DNA from 2 places in the Fictibacillus sp. UD genome. Region 2 is predicted to be linked to the other one. Evidence: riboswitches for the same ligand, from Rfam matches in the RefSeq annotation. Region 2 holds a riboswitch; the other holds the start of a gene.
The links. A riboswitch is a leader RNA that binds a small molecule or an ion and turns the genes downstream of it on or off. The one in region 2 is predicted to bind glycine.
Positions count from the first base shown of each region.

Region 1 (7,899 bases), on a different contig from region 2:
AGCAGTGAGTAACCAGAAACATAAGGCATGGAACCAACAAGGGTTTAGTTTAATCGAAATGATGATCGTACTAATGATAATTGCGACAATTGGTGCAATCGCTTATCCTGCGTTTGATTCGTTTCGGAAAAATAGGGAAACCGAATATTTTTTACGATCCTTTCAAAAAGACATCGTTCATATGCAGCAAAAAGCGATCAATGAAAATCGAATGTATGTTTTATCAATTGATAATGAAAAACACGTTTATGAAGTAAGTGGCAACGCTTTAAAAAAGCCTTTAAAACGAGCTTTTCCAGAACACATACGTTTTGAAAGCTTTTCCATGTTATTAAGAGTTCAGTTTAATCAATACGGAAATATTAGTCGAGCAGGAACAATCTACATTCATTCTGCAAATGGTACGTATAAGATGGTTTTCCAGATTGGTAAAGGAAAGTTTTATGTTACGAAACAATAAGGGATATCTGTTACTCGAAGCTATGTTGGGTGTTTTACTGATTTCCGCAGTGTGTTCTATTTGTTTACCGTTTATCTATGTGGCCAATCAAGAACAAAAAGCCTCTAAAGAACTCTTGTATGCTATGACAGAAGTAGATCTAGCTGCTGCTAAAAATAGTGAAGGTCAAGAGGAAGCTACAGAAAAAGAGTGGAGTCAAGGTGGGATACGATATGAGTTAAAAACAAGAAAAGGTGTTACAGATGAGTATGAAATATGTATTACGTTTAATGGTTCTAACCATAAAGAGTACACAACCTGTGCAAGTTCTTACTAAACGGATTCTTCATAAAGATGGTCATACCTTTGTCGAAGCTATTATTTCACTTGGAGTTATGCTAATACTTGCCTCACTTGTTCCGTTGCTGCTCTCCCCCATACAGAAACATCCTCCATCAATCCAACTTGAAGAAACAAGCGTATTTCTTTCCATGCTAGGAAAGGAAGTGAGGGAAGGGAAATCTGTAGAAATAAGAAATAACGGGTTGTACATTACTCAAACGACAGGTGATGTGCTAAGTTTTACAAAATATCATTCTCTTATCCGTAAACAAGTGAATGGATTAGGACATGAGGTGTGGGTACAAAATATTCAAGAGATGCTGATTGAAAAGCAGTCTGACACTTCCTTGAAAGTTACTGTTATTGATACCAAAGGAAAAGAACTAATGCGTGTATTTCGGAGGTTGAAATAATGGGTGAGAAGGGATTCGTATATCCGCTTGTTGTAATAATTTGTTTTATGATGCTGATCTTCTTTAGTTTTGTTACAGAGAATGTATTTACTGAACGCGAGTTTGTTTATTTGCAAGAAGAACAAATGCTTCAGGTTCGTCTGTTACAGCAAGCCGTTGATCGCGCTTCTGAATGGATAGATGATGTTGTTTACTTCCCTTCAGAGCACATATTGAATGTGAACGAAGGTCTTATTAAAATAGTTGCCTTAAAAATCTCAGAAGAGGAAGTTGTATTTAATATTGACGCAGTCACAGCTCGTCAGCATACAAGAAGAGTGAAAGTGTATTATAATGTAAAGCAGAAGAGCGTCACAAAATGGGTGGAGGGTTAAATTTTGAACACCATATACTTAGTCGGATTTATGGGTTGTGGAAAAACATCTGTAGGTAAACAGCTCTCTAAGCAGTTAGAAGTTCCACCTTATGATGTTGATTCGACCGTTGAAAAACTTAGAGGAAAGACCATAAAAGAAATCTTCCACAATGAAGGTGAAGAAGCATTCAGAAATTATGAATCTCTTGCCATTCGACAACTGCCGCTGGAGCATGCTGTAGTAATGACTGGAGGCGGAGCAGTCGTAAGGGAAGAAAATCTGTCTTATATGAAAAGTAAAGGAATCGTCATCTATTTAAAAACAAGTTTTCCTGTACTGTGGAATAGACTGATGAAAGAAGACGAAAGAAACAAACGACCAATATTATTAACTCGAACGAAAGAAGAAGTTCAAGCCCTTTTTCATGAAAGAAGCAAGTATTATGAGAAAAGTGATATCGAAATCGTCACTGATCATTTCACAACTGAAGAAGTATGTCATCAAATCCTCGAGAAATTAAATCGTTTAAATACGGAGCAATTGGACAAAACTAAGAAGTGATTGTTATTTAAAAGGAGTTTTGTCAATGGCTGCAGGTACTGACGTTATTAAATTTCTCACGCAAAAAATTGTAAAATATTTAGATGAACCAAAAGCGGTAAGAAAGGAAAGACGAATTTCTAAAAAAAATGAAAGAGAGCCTTTGCTCACTTATTTGTTTGGTGTTGTTCCGATGGGGCTTGGATTGGCATTTCGAAAAAAAAGAAGAAAATAGGGATTGGCTGGAAAAAGGAAGAGCCGGGTACAGAACCTGGCTCTTATTTTTATTCTGATGTTTCATGCAAGGTAAAAGAGTCCCCCGTTAATGATCTCTACGATAATTTTCGGTTCGTATTGTGTACGGAGTGCTTCTTTCTCTACATGATAGGCATCTGGTTTTGTAAGAGAATCCTCGTAAAAGCTCTCCAATAAATCCTGATCTTCTTTCCAACGGTTCCTCGCATCTTCTGCCCAAGTGTGGTCATCTGCATCAATCACTTCTTGGATTTTGTTCTCCAATCTTTTAATTGCACTCTGAGGCTTAATAAATGGAGAAAGTGTATAACAAAAGTCTGGTATTCGTTTCGTTAATAACATTTTTTGAAGACGCGTATGAAATTGATCTTCAATCGTTCCATTGATCAATTGAATCCCATAAGAAAGCACTCGATCTTTCTTTTGATCGCATTGATAGGTTACTTTAACGTTCAGACAGAGCCATGGCTGCAGCGGCACTTGTGCACCTTGTTGGGGAACGGACTCATATAGGCGAATAAAAGATGCAAGCTTTTTCGTTGAGCCGAATATTTGGTGCAGCCGTGGTGATCCAAAATGGATAAACTCACCTTTCCCATCAGGTGCTTGCTGTTGTCCTGTTACGAGTGTCAACGTCATAGGATTAGGTGTACCGCCGGTTTTCTCAAGATAATGCCAGTAGAACGGGCGATTCATTAAAACTTTGTCTAGTTCTGTGGTCAATTGAACTTTCATATAACTAAAGTTCTTTTCTAAGATTCGGCATTCATTTGCATCAAAATATCGTTCAAGAAAGCGATGTATCTCGTGCTGCTGCATGCTCTTCCCATCCTTTCTGTTTTATTCCGCCGTCGAGGTTGATTAAGGAAGCAAGGTTGTCCATCTTCACTCGAATCTCACCTTCACTATCAGACGTGTTCATGATATCTGCAATATGACGTTCAATATTTTTAATCTCAAATTTTGTTAAGATCTCATCTAGCTCTCCGATAACACTTTCAAATAGATTAATTTTGTTGTATAGCAGGTTTAAAATGTGCTCTTCAATTGTGTTTTGAGTTGCAAAGTTGTAGATATGAACATCACCTTGCTGACCGATACGGTGGATACGTCCGATACGCTGCTCAATCCGCATGGGGTTCCATGGCAGATCATAGTTTATGATGTGCTGACAGAATTGAAGGTTAATTCCTTCTCCACCTGCTTCAGTTGCAATCAATACTTGAGCACGTGTTTTAAAGAGATGAGTCATCCAATCTTTTTTACTTCTTTTAAATCCGCCTCTAAACGGAACTGAAGAGATGCCATGCTGCTGCAAAAACCACTGTAAGTACAATTGAGTAGCACGATACTCTGTAAAAATGATGACCTTAGAATCAATGGATTGAATTAGTTCTAAAGCTTTTAATGCTTTGGAGTTTTGTTCGACCAACTCAATTTTCTTCATCAATTCCACAATTCGGTTTTCCATCAAGGTAGTAGGAACTTCTTTTTGCAGCATATTTTTGAGTGTTAAAAAAACAGCTTCACGTGAACTGCATGCTTCACGCTGCAATGTAACGATAGAGAACTTACTTCTCTCAAAGTATGGATCACGCTTTAGTTTGGAGATTTCATCGTAAAGATCACGTTCGGTTTTTGATAATGTAATAGGTATCGTTTTGACGAGCCGCTTCGGCCATTTTAGTCCCGTTTCTTCTCTTCTGTTACGAACCATTACCTTGTTAACAAGCTGTTTGAGCTTTTCTTCATTTTTCAGCGAAGATTTATCTTCTTTAAAATCTTTATCAAAGTTCTCTCTGTTTCCTAGATGCCCAGGTTTCAATAAAGATACGAGATTAAAAATCTCCTCAACTCTATTTTGTACGGGAGTGGCTGTTAACAACAAGCAGAACTTCTTTTTTAACAGCTGTACAAATTCATAGTTTTTCGTTTTTTTGTTTTTGAGTTTGTGTGCTTCATCTATAATAACAAGATCATAATCCTGATTTAGCACGATATCACGGTGGGGAGCGCGCTTAGCAGTATCAATCGAAGATACAACAACGTCGCATTGTTCCCAGACGTAAGCTTTTTTCTGTGCAATAGCAGGGATAAAGAACTTTTGATTTAATTCATTTGTCCATTGAATAACAAGTGAAGCTGGAACAAGAATTAGAATCTTTTTTGCCAGTCGTCTAATCATGTATTCTTTTAATATTAATCCTGCTTCAATCGTTTTTCCTAGTCCAACTTCATCTGCCAAAATTGCTTTTCCGTTCATCTGTTCTATAACGGTTGTTGCAACGTCCAGCTGATGAGGCAGAAAAGTCATCTGTGGCAGATGATCTGGAGCTTGAAGTCCTAGAAAATCAGGAATTGCCAGGTGGTGTTCTGCCTCTAATGCTAAGTTATACAATTCCCAATTGGCCCAAGGTCCATCTTCTTCCACGCGCTTAAAAAAGTCATCATGCCAATCTCGCTGAAACTGAACGTCGATTTTCATAACGGATTTCCTTTCTTTAAAAAAGTTCGTTGCCATTCCATTTGTAAAAATGATAGGATAATAATGTAGTAAACATAGTAATAGTATGTGCGACCTTGGACAATAACATACTCGCGAATGAAAGTAAGAGGAGAGACTGCGTTAGCGGCGCCGAAGGAGCAAACAATTGTGAAACTCTCAGGCAAAAAGACTCTTGCTAGACGCATCTCTGGAGAGTGCTTTTTAATAGATGAAAGCCACCAACGAAGAAACTCAATGATATTTTGAGAAACTTACAGGTTGCAGGACAGAGGATCCCATTTTAAGGGGTCTTTCTGTCCTTTTTTTGTCCAGAAAAGTCCGAAAATTTTTAAGTATGAAAAAGGAGGAATTCACATGGCTACATTGTTACGAACACCGCTATTCGAAACATACAAAGAACACGGTGGAAAAGTAATTGATTTTGGTGGTTGGGAATTGCCTGTTCAGTTCTCAAGCATTAAAGAGGAACACGAGGCTGTTAGAACAAAAGCAGGTTTATTCGATGTATCTCACATGGGAGAATTTGATGTAAGAGGACCGAATGCATTATCGTTCCTGCAATATACGATGACCAATGATGTTTCTAAACTTCAAAACGGCCAGGCTCAATATACGGCTATGTGCTATGAAAACGGCGGTACAGTGGATGATCTTTTAATTTATAAAAGAGATGAAAACGATTACTTGCTCGTTGTGAATGCCTCTAATATTGAAAAAGATTTCGAATGGTTAAACAGCAAAAAGCCAGAAGGTGTAGAACTTGTAAATGTTTCTCCTGAATATGCACAGCTTGCAATCCAAGGACCTAAAGCAGAAGAAATTTTACAGAAGCTAACAGATACAGATCTTTCTGAGATCGGATTCTTCCGTTTTAAAGAAGATGTATCACTGGCTGGAATCTCCGCCCTTGTTTCTCGAACAGGCTATACAGGAGAAGATGGCTTTGAAATTTATTTAAAAACTGAACATGCAGAAAAGCTGTGGAGATCTTTGCTTGAAGCGGGCCATGAAGACGGCTTGCGCCCAGCTGGACTTGGGGCGCGTGACACTTTACGCTTTGAAGCTAAACTTGCTCTATACGGTCAAGAACTTACAAAAGAAATCACTCCAATAGAAGCTGGTATCGGATTCGCAGTGAAAACAGATAAAGAAGCAGATTTTATCGGCAAAGAAGTACTGGCAGAACAAAAGAAAAATGGAGCGCCAAGGAAGCTTGTCGGCATTGAGATGATCGATAAAGGTATCCCGCGGTCTCATTATGAAGTATATAAGGGCGATGTGAAGATTGGAGAAGTTACAACCGGGACACAATCGCCAACATTAAAGAAAAATTTAGGCCTTGCTTTGCTCGAAAAGGACTTTACAGAGCTAGGTACTGAAGTGGAAGTACAGATTCGCCAAAAACGCTTAAAAGCAAAAGTTGTTGCTTCACCATTTTATAAACGAGGAAAATAGAGTTTTTAAGGAGGAGAAACCATGACATTCCGCTATTTGCCAATGACAGCCCAAGATAAAAAGGAAATGCTTGAAACGATTGGAATTGAAACGACAGAAGATCTTTTTCAAGATATTCCAGAAGAAGTTCGCTTTAAAGGACGTTTACAAATTGAGGAAGCTTTGTCTGAGCCTGAGCTCGTGAAAGAAATGGGCCGTTTGGCTGCGTTAAATAAAAATACAAAAGAACATGCATCATTCTTAGGAGCTGGTGTGTACGATCACTATTCTCCATCGATCGTAAATCATATGCTTCTTCGCTCTGAGTTTTACACAGCATATACGCCATATCAGCCTGAGATCTCTCAAGGTGAACTTCAAGCGATCTTCGAATTCCAAACGATGATCTGTGAATTAACAGGTATGGATGTTGCCAACTCTTCCATGTATGATGGCGGAACTGCACTTGCTGAAGCGGGTCTTCTATCTGCAGCGCAAACTCGCAGAAAGAAAATCGTTGTATCCAAGTCCGTTCATCCAGAGTCTCGTGATGTACTGAAGACTTATGCTAAAGGACAGCATCTACAAGTAGTAGAAATTGAAATGGAAGATGGAATGACTTCACTTAACGCTTTGCGTGCTGAAGTGGATGAAGAAACGGCATGTGTAATCGTGCAATATCCAAACTTCTTCGGACAGATTGAACCGTTAAAAGAGATTGAAGAAATCGTTCATGGAGCGAAAGGAATGTTTGTTGTTTCTTCAAATCCGCTAGCTTTAGGTGCCCTCACTCCTCCAGGGAAATTTGGTGCAGATATCGTCGTAGGTGACGCACAGCCATTTGGTATCGCTCAAGGATTTGGCGGTCCTCACTGTGGATATTTTGCTGTAACAACTAAACTAATGCGTAAAGTTCCTGGTCGACTAGTAGGTCAAACACTTGATGAAGACGGAAAGCGCGGCTTTGTATTAACGCTTCAAGCGAGAGAGCAGCACATCAGACGTGATAAAGCAACAAGTAACATTTGTTCAAACCAAGCGCTAAATGCTCTTGCAGCATCCATTGCCATGACAGCTCTTGGAAAGCAAGGTGTTAAAGAAGTGGCTCACCAAAATATCCAGAAAGCACACTATGCAAAAAAAGTGCTTGAAGAAAAAGGCTTTAAAACAGCTTTTACTGGACCGTTCTTTAACGAATTTGTCATTGAATTAAAGTGTTCTGCAAAAGAAGTGAATCAAAAGTTATTAGAATCAGGAATAATTGGAGGCTATGATTTAGGTCTGTCTTATTCAGAACTAAAAAATCATATGCTTTTAGCTGTTACTGAAGTGAGAACAAAAGAAGAAATCGATCAGCTTGCAAATGTATTGGAGGGATTAGCATGCGTACAGAACATCAGTCACTAATTTTTGAATTGTCAAAGCCAGGTCGAGTGGGATACAGCATTCCTGAACTTGACGTTCCAGAAGTAAATGTGGAGTCAATTATTCCATCTGATTATTTGCGTACAGAAGAAGCTGACCTTCCTGAAGTTTCTGAGCTTCAAATCGTCCGTCATTATACAGCATTATCCAATCGTAACCATGGAGTTGATTCTGGTTTTTATCCCCTTG
Region 1 is NZ_JARUHH010000001.1:480,177-488,075, forward strand. Features, by position in the region: gene comGC (competence type IV pilus major pilin ComGC) at 1-12, shown strand, start outside; gene comGD (competence type IV pilus minor pilin ComGD) at 5-460, shown strand; gene P8610_RS02470 (hypothetical protein) at 444-776, shown strand; gene P8610_RS02475 (competence type IV pilus minor pilin ComGF) at 709-1,194, shown strand; gene comGG (competence type IV pilus minor pilin ComGG) at 1,194-1,568, shown strand; gene P8610_RS02485 (shikimate kinase) at 1,572-2,111, shown strand; gene P8610_RS02490 (YqzE family protein) at 2,137-2,325, shown strand; gene P8610_RS02495 (YqhG family protein) at 2,388-3,164, opposite strand; gene P8610_RS02500 (DEAD/DEAH box helicase) at 3,133-4,830, opposite strand; glycine riboswitch at 4,948-5,033, shown strand; gene gcvT (glycine cleavage system aminomethyltransferase GcvT) at 5,206-6,306, shown strand; gene gcvPA (aminomethyl-transferring glycine dehydrogenase subunit GcvPA) at 6,328-7,692, shown strand; gene gcvPB (aminomethyl-transferring glycine dehydrogenase subunit GcvPB) at 7,668-7,899, shown strand, end outside.
Region 1: another riboswitch for glycine. It lies ahead of gcvT (glycine cleavage system aminomethyltransferase GcvT); the one in region 2 lies ahead of P8610_RS17845 (amino acid permease).

Region 2 (7,899 bases):
ATTCTAAAAAACCCTACATATTGTGGCCTTGTCAGGTGGGGACACCGAAAAGACTGGAGTAAGCTCCATGAAGATAATAAAAGAAAAAGAAAATATAGTGATGACCCTATTGTGAGCGCAGGAGTTCATGAAGCGATTATCAGAAAAGAAATCTTTGATAGTGTACAGAATCTTATAATTAAAAACCCTCGCCACCATGTAAAACAGTTTAATGGGAATCATCTGCTAAGTGGGTTATTACGTTGTCCAGAATGTGGATATGGAATGTCAATGCAACTTGTTAATAATAAAGGGAAAATTTATGAGTACTATACTTGCAATCAGTATCAAACATATAAACGTTGTAAATCAAACTCTATAAAAAAAGATGATATTGAAAAAGAATTCTTGGGTATATTCTATAGCGCTTTAAACAAACCAGAGGTCTTAAAAACTATGTTGAACAGTCTAAATAATAGAAATCAAACAAACATGGAAAGTCTAAATGCCATCAAGCTTAGAGAAAATGAACTAAAAAAGTTGAGAATTAAAGAAAGTAAATTAACTGATGAATTGATTGAAGGGAATGAAAATTATAAGTCTACCATTAGAAGGAAAATCCAAGAAATTTCAGATGAAATAGTTGTCTTTGAAAACGACATAATGGTATTAAAGAACTCTTTGGAGCAAACTAATTCATTAAAATTAGATACAAACGAAATTACCGAACTTCTTGGTAAAGTTTCGAAGGTAATACCGTTACTGGAAAAACAGGTCCAACAATCGTTAATTCGGAAGCTGATTACTTCTATAAAGGTTGAAAACAAAAGGATTTTAGAAGTTCGTTTTAGTTTCAAAGAAGGCATAAGGTTAGGTGATGAAGGGGATTCTGATGAATCCCCTTCTGACACCAGGAGTTTTAGGGTTCAAAGTGATACGGTGAACCGTATCATAAGTAACTGTTGTATGGCTGAACTCGCAACGTTAAACATTTGACAAAAGCCCAACTCCATAATAGTATTGAAAATTATTCAGAACTACTAAAACTACTAAACAATTAATAGATAGCAAGCTATGATTGCTGTAGATCGTACTACAGCAGGAGCAGCTTCTGGAGAGACCGCATGGTAAGCGGCGCCGAAGGGTTCACAATCTCAGGCAAAAGGACAGAAGAGTATTGAAGTTTGACTTTGTTGTGTTTTCAGCGCAGTAAATGCTTTTTTAATATTCTAATGTACAAGAGATTGGAGATTCTTCCAGTCTCTTTTTTTACGTTTTATTTGCATCTTAGAAGGAGGAATCATACGTGTCACAGCATGAGTTAAAGAGAGATTTAGCTAACCGTCATGTGCAGCTGATTGCCATTGGTGGAACGATTGGTACAGGGTTATTTTTAGGTTCAGGTAAAGCAATTGAGCTTGCCGGACCGTCTGTTATATTTGCTTATCTAATAGTTGGGATCGCCTTGTTTTTTATGATGAGAGCGCTAGGGGAGCTGTTGCTTTCTAAGGAAGGCTATGAGTCGTTTACAGATATTGCGGAGGACTACCTTGGACCGCGGGCTGCGTTTATCACAGGGTGGACGTATTGGTTCTGCTGGATCATGACAGCTATGGCTGATGTGATTGCGGTCGGTGTCTATGTGCAATATTGGTTTGACATACCGCAGTGGGTTCCGGCACTTGTCTGTTTACTGCTTTTACTTGGGCTTAACCTTTTGACGGTAAAGCTTTTCGGGGAATTGGAATTTTGGTTTGCTTTGATCAAGGTGGTTACCATTCTCGCGTTGATTGTAATGGGGGTTGTTTTGATCGTGATTGGTTATCAGACCGATGCGGGAACTGTTTCAATGAACAACCTGTGGGAGCATGGAGGTTTGTTTCCAAATGGGATGACAGGATTTTTACTTTCGTTTCAGATGGTTGTGTTTGCGTTTGTTGGAGTGGAATTGGTCGGTGTGGCTGCGGCGGAAACGTCTAATCCCAGAAAAAATATTCCGTCTGCCATAAATAAGATTCCACTTCGGATTTTGTTTTTCTATGTTGGTGCTTTGATAGTCCTGCTCTGCATCAATCCATGGACACAATTAAGCGCAGCGGAAAGTCCTTTCGTTAGGACCTTCAGCTTAATAGGAATACCACTTGCGGCAGGAATTATTAATTTTGTTGTTCTGACATCTGCGGCATCTGCCTGTAACAGCGGATTGTTTTCAACGAGCCGGATTCTATTTACGTTAAGCAAGAGTGAGCAGGCGCCTCAATCTTTTAAAAAACTGACTAAAAATCATGTGCCTGGAAATGCGCTTTGGATATCTGCAGTTGTCGTTTCAGTCGGAGCGCTTCTCAGCAAACTGATTCCAGAGCAAGCTTTTGGGATCGTAACAACAATCAGTGCGATCTGTTTTATCTGGGTGTGGAGCGTCATCTTAATCAGCCATATCAAATATCGAAAAAATCGTTCAAATCTGCATAAAATATCAGCATTTAAAGCACCTTTTGCGCCATTCATTAACTATGTGGTACTAGCACTGTTCGGGCTGATACTGCTCGTGTTGCTCGTTGCAGATGCTACCCGTCCGGCGTTGTTATTGACACCATTGTGGTTTATTTTATTATTTGTACTGTATCCAACTAAAAGAAAAGCTTCCCCATAACTATAAAAAGCACCTAATCCTGACTGCTCTGAAGCAAAAAATTTACTTCAGTCAGCTGATTAGGTGCTTCTATTTATCTACTGTTTTACTTTTACATCAAAACGATCAGCGTCCATCACTTTTACCCAAGCTGCGACAAAGTCACGTACGAATTTTTCTTTGTTGTCGTTTTGTGCATACACTTCAGCTAAAGCGCGAAGTTCTGAGTTTGATCCGAAGACAAGATCAAAGCGGGATGCTGTTCGCTTCACTTCTCCTGTCTTGCGGTCGCGGCCTTCATATTGGTTGAAGCCCGTTGATTTCCACTCTACACCCATATCGAGCAGATTTACGAAAAAGTCGTTCGTGAGTGTGCCGACACGGTCTGTGAATACGCCGTGTTTCGTGCCTTGATGGTTTGTCCCAAGAACACGCATACCTCCGACTAGGACGGTCATTTCAGGAGCAGACAGACCGAGTAGCTGTGCTTTATCTACGAGCATCTCTTCAGGACTCGTAGAGTATTCTTTCTTCTGATAGTTGCGGAACCCATCAGAAACGGGCTCTAACACATCAAATGTATCAGCATCTGTTTGCTCTTGTGTTGCATCACCGCGTCCAGGGGTAAATGGAACCGTCACATCAAAGCCTGCGTCTTTTGCTGCTTTTTCTACGGCTGCACTTCCTCCGAGTACTATTAGATCGGCTAGACTGACTTTCGTGTCGAGCTGGTTTTGGATATCTTGATAGATTCCTAGCACTTTCTCCAGCTGAGCGGGTTCGTTTGCTTCCCAGTCTTTTTGAGGCGCGAGACGAATGCGTGCACCGTTCGCACCTCCGCGCATATCAGAATTGCGGTATGTGCTTGCTGAAGCCCAGGCGGTTTTAACGAGCTCGCTAACCGATAATCCTGCGTTCAGAATTTTTTCTTTTAGTTGAGCTATGTCAGATTGTGATAGATCATAATCAACGCTCGGAACAGGATCTTGCCAGATGAGATCTTCTTCTGGAACCTCTGGACCTAAGTAACGAACTTTCGGACCCATGTCACGGTGAAGTAATTTGAACCACGCACGTGCAAAAGCGTCAGCAAACTCATCTGGGTTCTCGTAATAGCGGCGAGAAATTTTTCCATAGTCTGGATCCATACGTAAGGCCATATCCGCTGTTGTCATCATCGTTTTTACTTTGATAGATGGATCTTCGGCATCAGGCGCCATATGCTCTTCTGTCATATCGACAGGACTCCATTGGTACGCTCCTGCCGCACTCTTCGTTAACTCCCACTCGTATCCGAATAGAAGGTCGAAGTAGCCGTTATCCCATTGAGTGGGGTTCGACGTCCAAGCCCCATCTACACCACTGGATATCGTATCGCGGCCTTTTCCGCTTCCGTGTTTACTCAGCCAACCGAAGCCTTGTGTTTCAAGATCTGCCGCTTCTGGATCGTCCCCAACAAGAGAAGGATCACCTGCACCGTGTGCTTTCCCAAAGGTATGGCCGCCAGCGATAAGGGCAACGGTTTCTTCGTCATTCATTGCCATTCGGCCGAATGTGTCCCGAATATCACGAGCACTTGCGAGTGGATCAGGCTTGCCGTTCGGTCCTTCAGGATTCACATAAATAAGACCCATCTGAACTGCTGCAAGCGGGTCCTCCAGTTCACGGTCTCCAGAATAACGATTGTCCGCTAACCATTCTTTTTCCGTTCCCCAGTAGACGTCTTCTTCTGCATGCCAAATATCTTCACGTCCGCCAGCAAACCCAAAAGTCTTTAACCCCATCGATTCAATGGCCACGTTACCGGTGAAGACAAGTAAATCTGCCCACGAGATCTTGTTGCCGTACTTTTGTTTGATCGGCCATAAAAGACGGCGCGCTTTATCCAAGTTTACGTTATCTGGCCAGCTGTTTAACGGTGCAAAGCGCTGAGAACCTGATCCGCCGCCACCGCGCCCGTCAGCTGTTCGGTATGTACCTGCAGCATGCCATGACATTCGAATAAAGAATGGACCATAGTGACCATAATCCGCCGGCCACCAATCTTGGCTTTCTGTCATCAACGCATGAAGATCATTTTTCAGTGCGTCGTAATCCAGCTTAGAGAATTCTTCGCGATAATTAAAGTCCTCACCCATCGGATTAGATTTTTTGTCATGTTGGCGAAGAACATTTAAATTTAACTGATTCGGCCACCATTCCTTATTTGTCGTACCACGAGGGGCTTTCGATGTTGTGATCGCACTATCTTTGTGGTGAGTTACAGGACATTGACCTGCAGACGTATGTTCTTTTTGATCGGGCTTATTGTTGTTTTCCATTACAATTCTCCTTCCTTTTTTGGAACACAAAATTGCAAACATTACAAAGCCAAGATGTAAAAATTTAGATTATTATGATAATTCATATTATAGAGTAGAGTTATGTGGATTCAAAGCGTAATGCACTTTGAGTATCCACTTTATTCCTACTAGAATTTCTAAAATTGTACGCACCTAGAACTTGCCCCTCGTTATAAATCATAACTGACATTTACAAGCTTCTTATTCAACTAAAACGTTAAACACTCTGTAACTGCAGTTATCGCGAATAACAAATAATAGAGCCGGGTAATGGTTACTACTTACAAAAAATTCCGATTACGAAAGGGCTGACAACTTGAATACTTTACTGTTAGTATCACTTTTGGTTAGTTCAATCCTAACAGGGTCAAACCCCAATCAAATGCAAGTCAATATGACGAGTAGTGAAGAGCCTAAGACATCTGTTAATGCCACTTTTGAAGAGCAACAAGAAGCAATCTTACAATTTATCAATGTAGATGTTGCGAGAGTTTCAAGCTACGAGATGGAAGCTTTTGATTCTTTAGCAAGAGTGTCTGGTGAAAATTACACAGACGATGAGACCATGTATTTGGAGCTGGTCGAAAACACCATTCCAGCTTATGAAAAAGCACTAGCAGAAGCACAGAACATCGAAGTACAAGGTAAAGAGCTGGAGGAAATGAAAAAAAGACTTTTAGAAGCCACTGGAACGTTTTATGAAGCTTTATTACTCCAAAAACAAGCTTTAGAACAACAGAGCAAAGAATTAATGAATCAGTCAAATCTAAAGTTAGACGAGTACTTTCAATTAGTGGATACGTATCATCTCGAACTGGAACTGTTGAGTAAAGAGTATGAAGTGAAGTACGAAAAAAATAGCGAGAAGACTGAGGAATCAGATGAAGGTTTTATGTAATCATGAGAAAGCTGAATCAAAAGGTACATATCGTGCCATTTTGATTCAGCTTTTCCATTTTTAATGATGTTTTTCAATCTAAATTTAACCTGCTAAGATAACCGTTTAAGGAGAGAAAGAGCAGCATCTTTGAGCGAACGTGTAATAATTATAGGCTATTTCGAAAGGATTTTTGCTTTAAATCTTTTTATAGTCTACTTTGAAAAGTTGATTGGAGTGGAAGGTGCGAGACTCCTGCGGGACAGGTGGGCAGGTGAGACACTTAAGAGTGAAACGTCCGAATGTGGCTCACCGCCTGCCCCGCGGAAAGCGAGCACCTGGAACAGAAATCAACCACTTACAATAACAACAAAGTTTAACCAAAACAGCCCCTAACATCTATTCTTCCAGCAGCATATTAATAAACTCACTTGTGGCAAACGTAACATATTTGCCCTTCTTTTTTATAATCGCTAATTGATAAGGAAGAGTTGGATTAACAATAGGAATGGCTTTTATCGCATCAGAGTCTACCTTCTCTGAGATCGATTGTGGAAAGATAGAAACCCCTAAACCTTCTCCAATCATACCGCTAATAAAATCCCACTGTGAGCTTTCATAAGAAATCTTCGGATGAAAACCTGCCTCCATGCACTCTTGAATAACCCGGTCATGCAGCGTAAAACCCTCTTTAAACAGAATGAAAGATTCTTCACTCAGTTCCTTCATCTCTACCGTTTTTCGGCTTGCTAATGGGTGAGAAGAATGAACAAACAACAATAGCTGTTCTTCTATAAAAGATACGACTTCAAATTCTTCTTGGTCTGCAGGTAAGACGACAATGGCTAGATCTAATAGACCGTCATGAACTTCTTGTTGAATTTCGTTTGCCCCGTGTTCTACCATCTGAATTTTAATCTCTGGATAACGTGTTTTGAATTTCTTAATAATTTTTGGGAAAAATAAGAAACCGATAAGAGGCGGGATTCCTATTTTGATTTTGCCTTTTTTCAAATGCATCAAGTCGTACAAATTCGCTGAAAGATTGTCCAGAGAATCGAGTATCATTTTACTTTGTTCAAAAACAATCTCACCTGCTTCAGTCAGCTCGATTTTTCTTGAAGAACGGTCAATCAGCTCCATTTCAAGCTCGTCTTCTAGACTTTTGACCATTTTACTAAGAGCGGGCTGAGAAAGATGTAGAACTCCTGAAGCTTTGGTAAAGCTTTTATACTTAGCGACTGCGTGAAAATAAGTAAGCTGGCGAATATCCATATTTGTTAACTCCAAATCTATAACTTTTTCTCATACTAATAATAGTTATAATTCATTTTACTTATTTATTGCACAAGAGTAAAATGTCCTTCGTGCAAAGAAACCATTTTTAAAGAAGCGCCAAATGATGAAAGCGCACTCTTTTCATATACAAAAAGGAGGAAAGATTTTGATTAGTATCATTATAGGTCTAGCTCTACTTATGTTTTTTGCTTACCTCGGCTGGTCGATCATTTGGGTTGCCCCAATCGTAGCGGGAATTGTTGCGTTAATGAGCGGTTTAGACCTTATGGACGCATATACAAATACGTATATGACCGGCTTTGTGGATTTCGCAAAAGCGTGGTTTCCGATTTTCTTATTAGGAGCGGTACTCGGAAAGCTGATGGAAGATACCGGAGCTGCAAAATCGGTTGCCATTCAGTTTACAAAGTTTATAGGTGAGAAACGTGCCATACTTGGTGTTTTAGTAGCATCAGCCGTTCTTACATACGGTGGCGTGAGTTTGTTTGTTGTAGTTTTCGCTATCTATCCGATCGCATTGGCTTTATTTAAAAAAGCGGATATCTCTAGAAGGCTGATCGCACCGACAATTGTCCTGGGTGCTTTTACGTTTACGATGACTGCCGTACCAGGAACGCCTCAGATTCAAAACTTAATTCCGATGAACACGTTTAAAACAACACCGATGGCGGGTACCATTATTGGTATTGTCGCAACGCTCATCATGGCTGTAGGCGGTTACTTCTGGCTGAAGTTTAGAGAAAAACGATTAACAGCAGCAGGAGAAAAGT
Region 2 is NZ_JARUHH010000017.1:36,312-44,210, forward strand. Features, by position in the region: gene P8610_RS17840 (recombinase family protein) at 1-975, shown strand, start outside; glycine riboswitch at 1,081-1,159, shown strand; gene P8610_RS17845 (amino acid permease) at 1,286-2,632, shown strand; gene katG (catalase/peroxidase HPI) at 2,710-4,932, opposite strand; gene P8610_RS17855 (hypothetical protein) at 5,270-5,851, shown strand; gene P8610_RS17860 (hypothetical protein) at 6,075-6,197, shown strand; gene P8610_RS17865 (LysR family transcriptional regulator) at 6,230-7,105, opposite strand; gene P8610_RS17870 (GntP family permease) at 7,275-7,899, shown strand, end outside.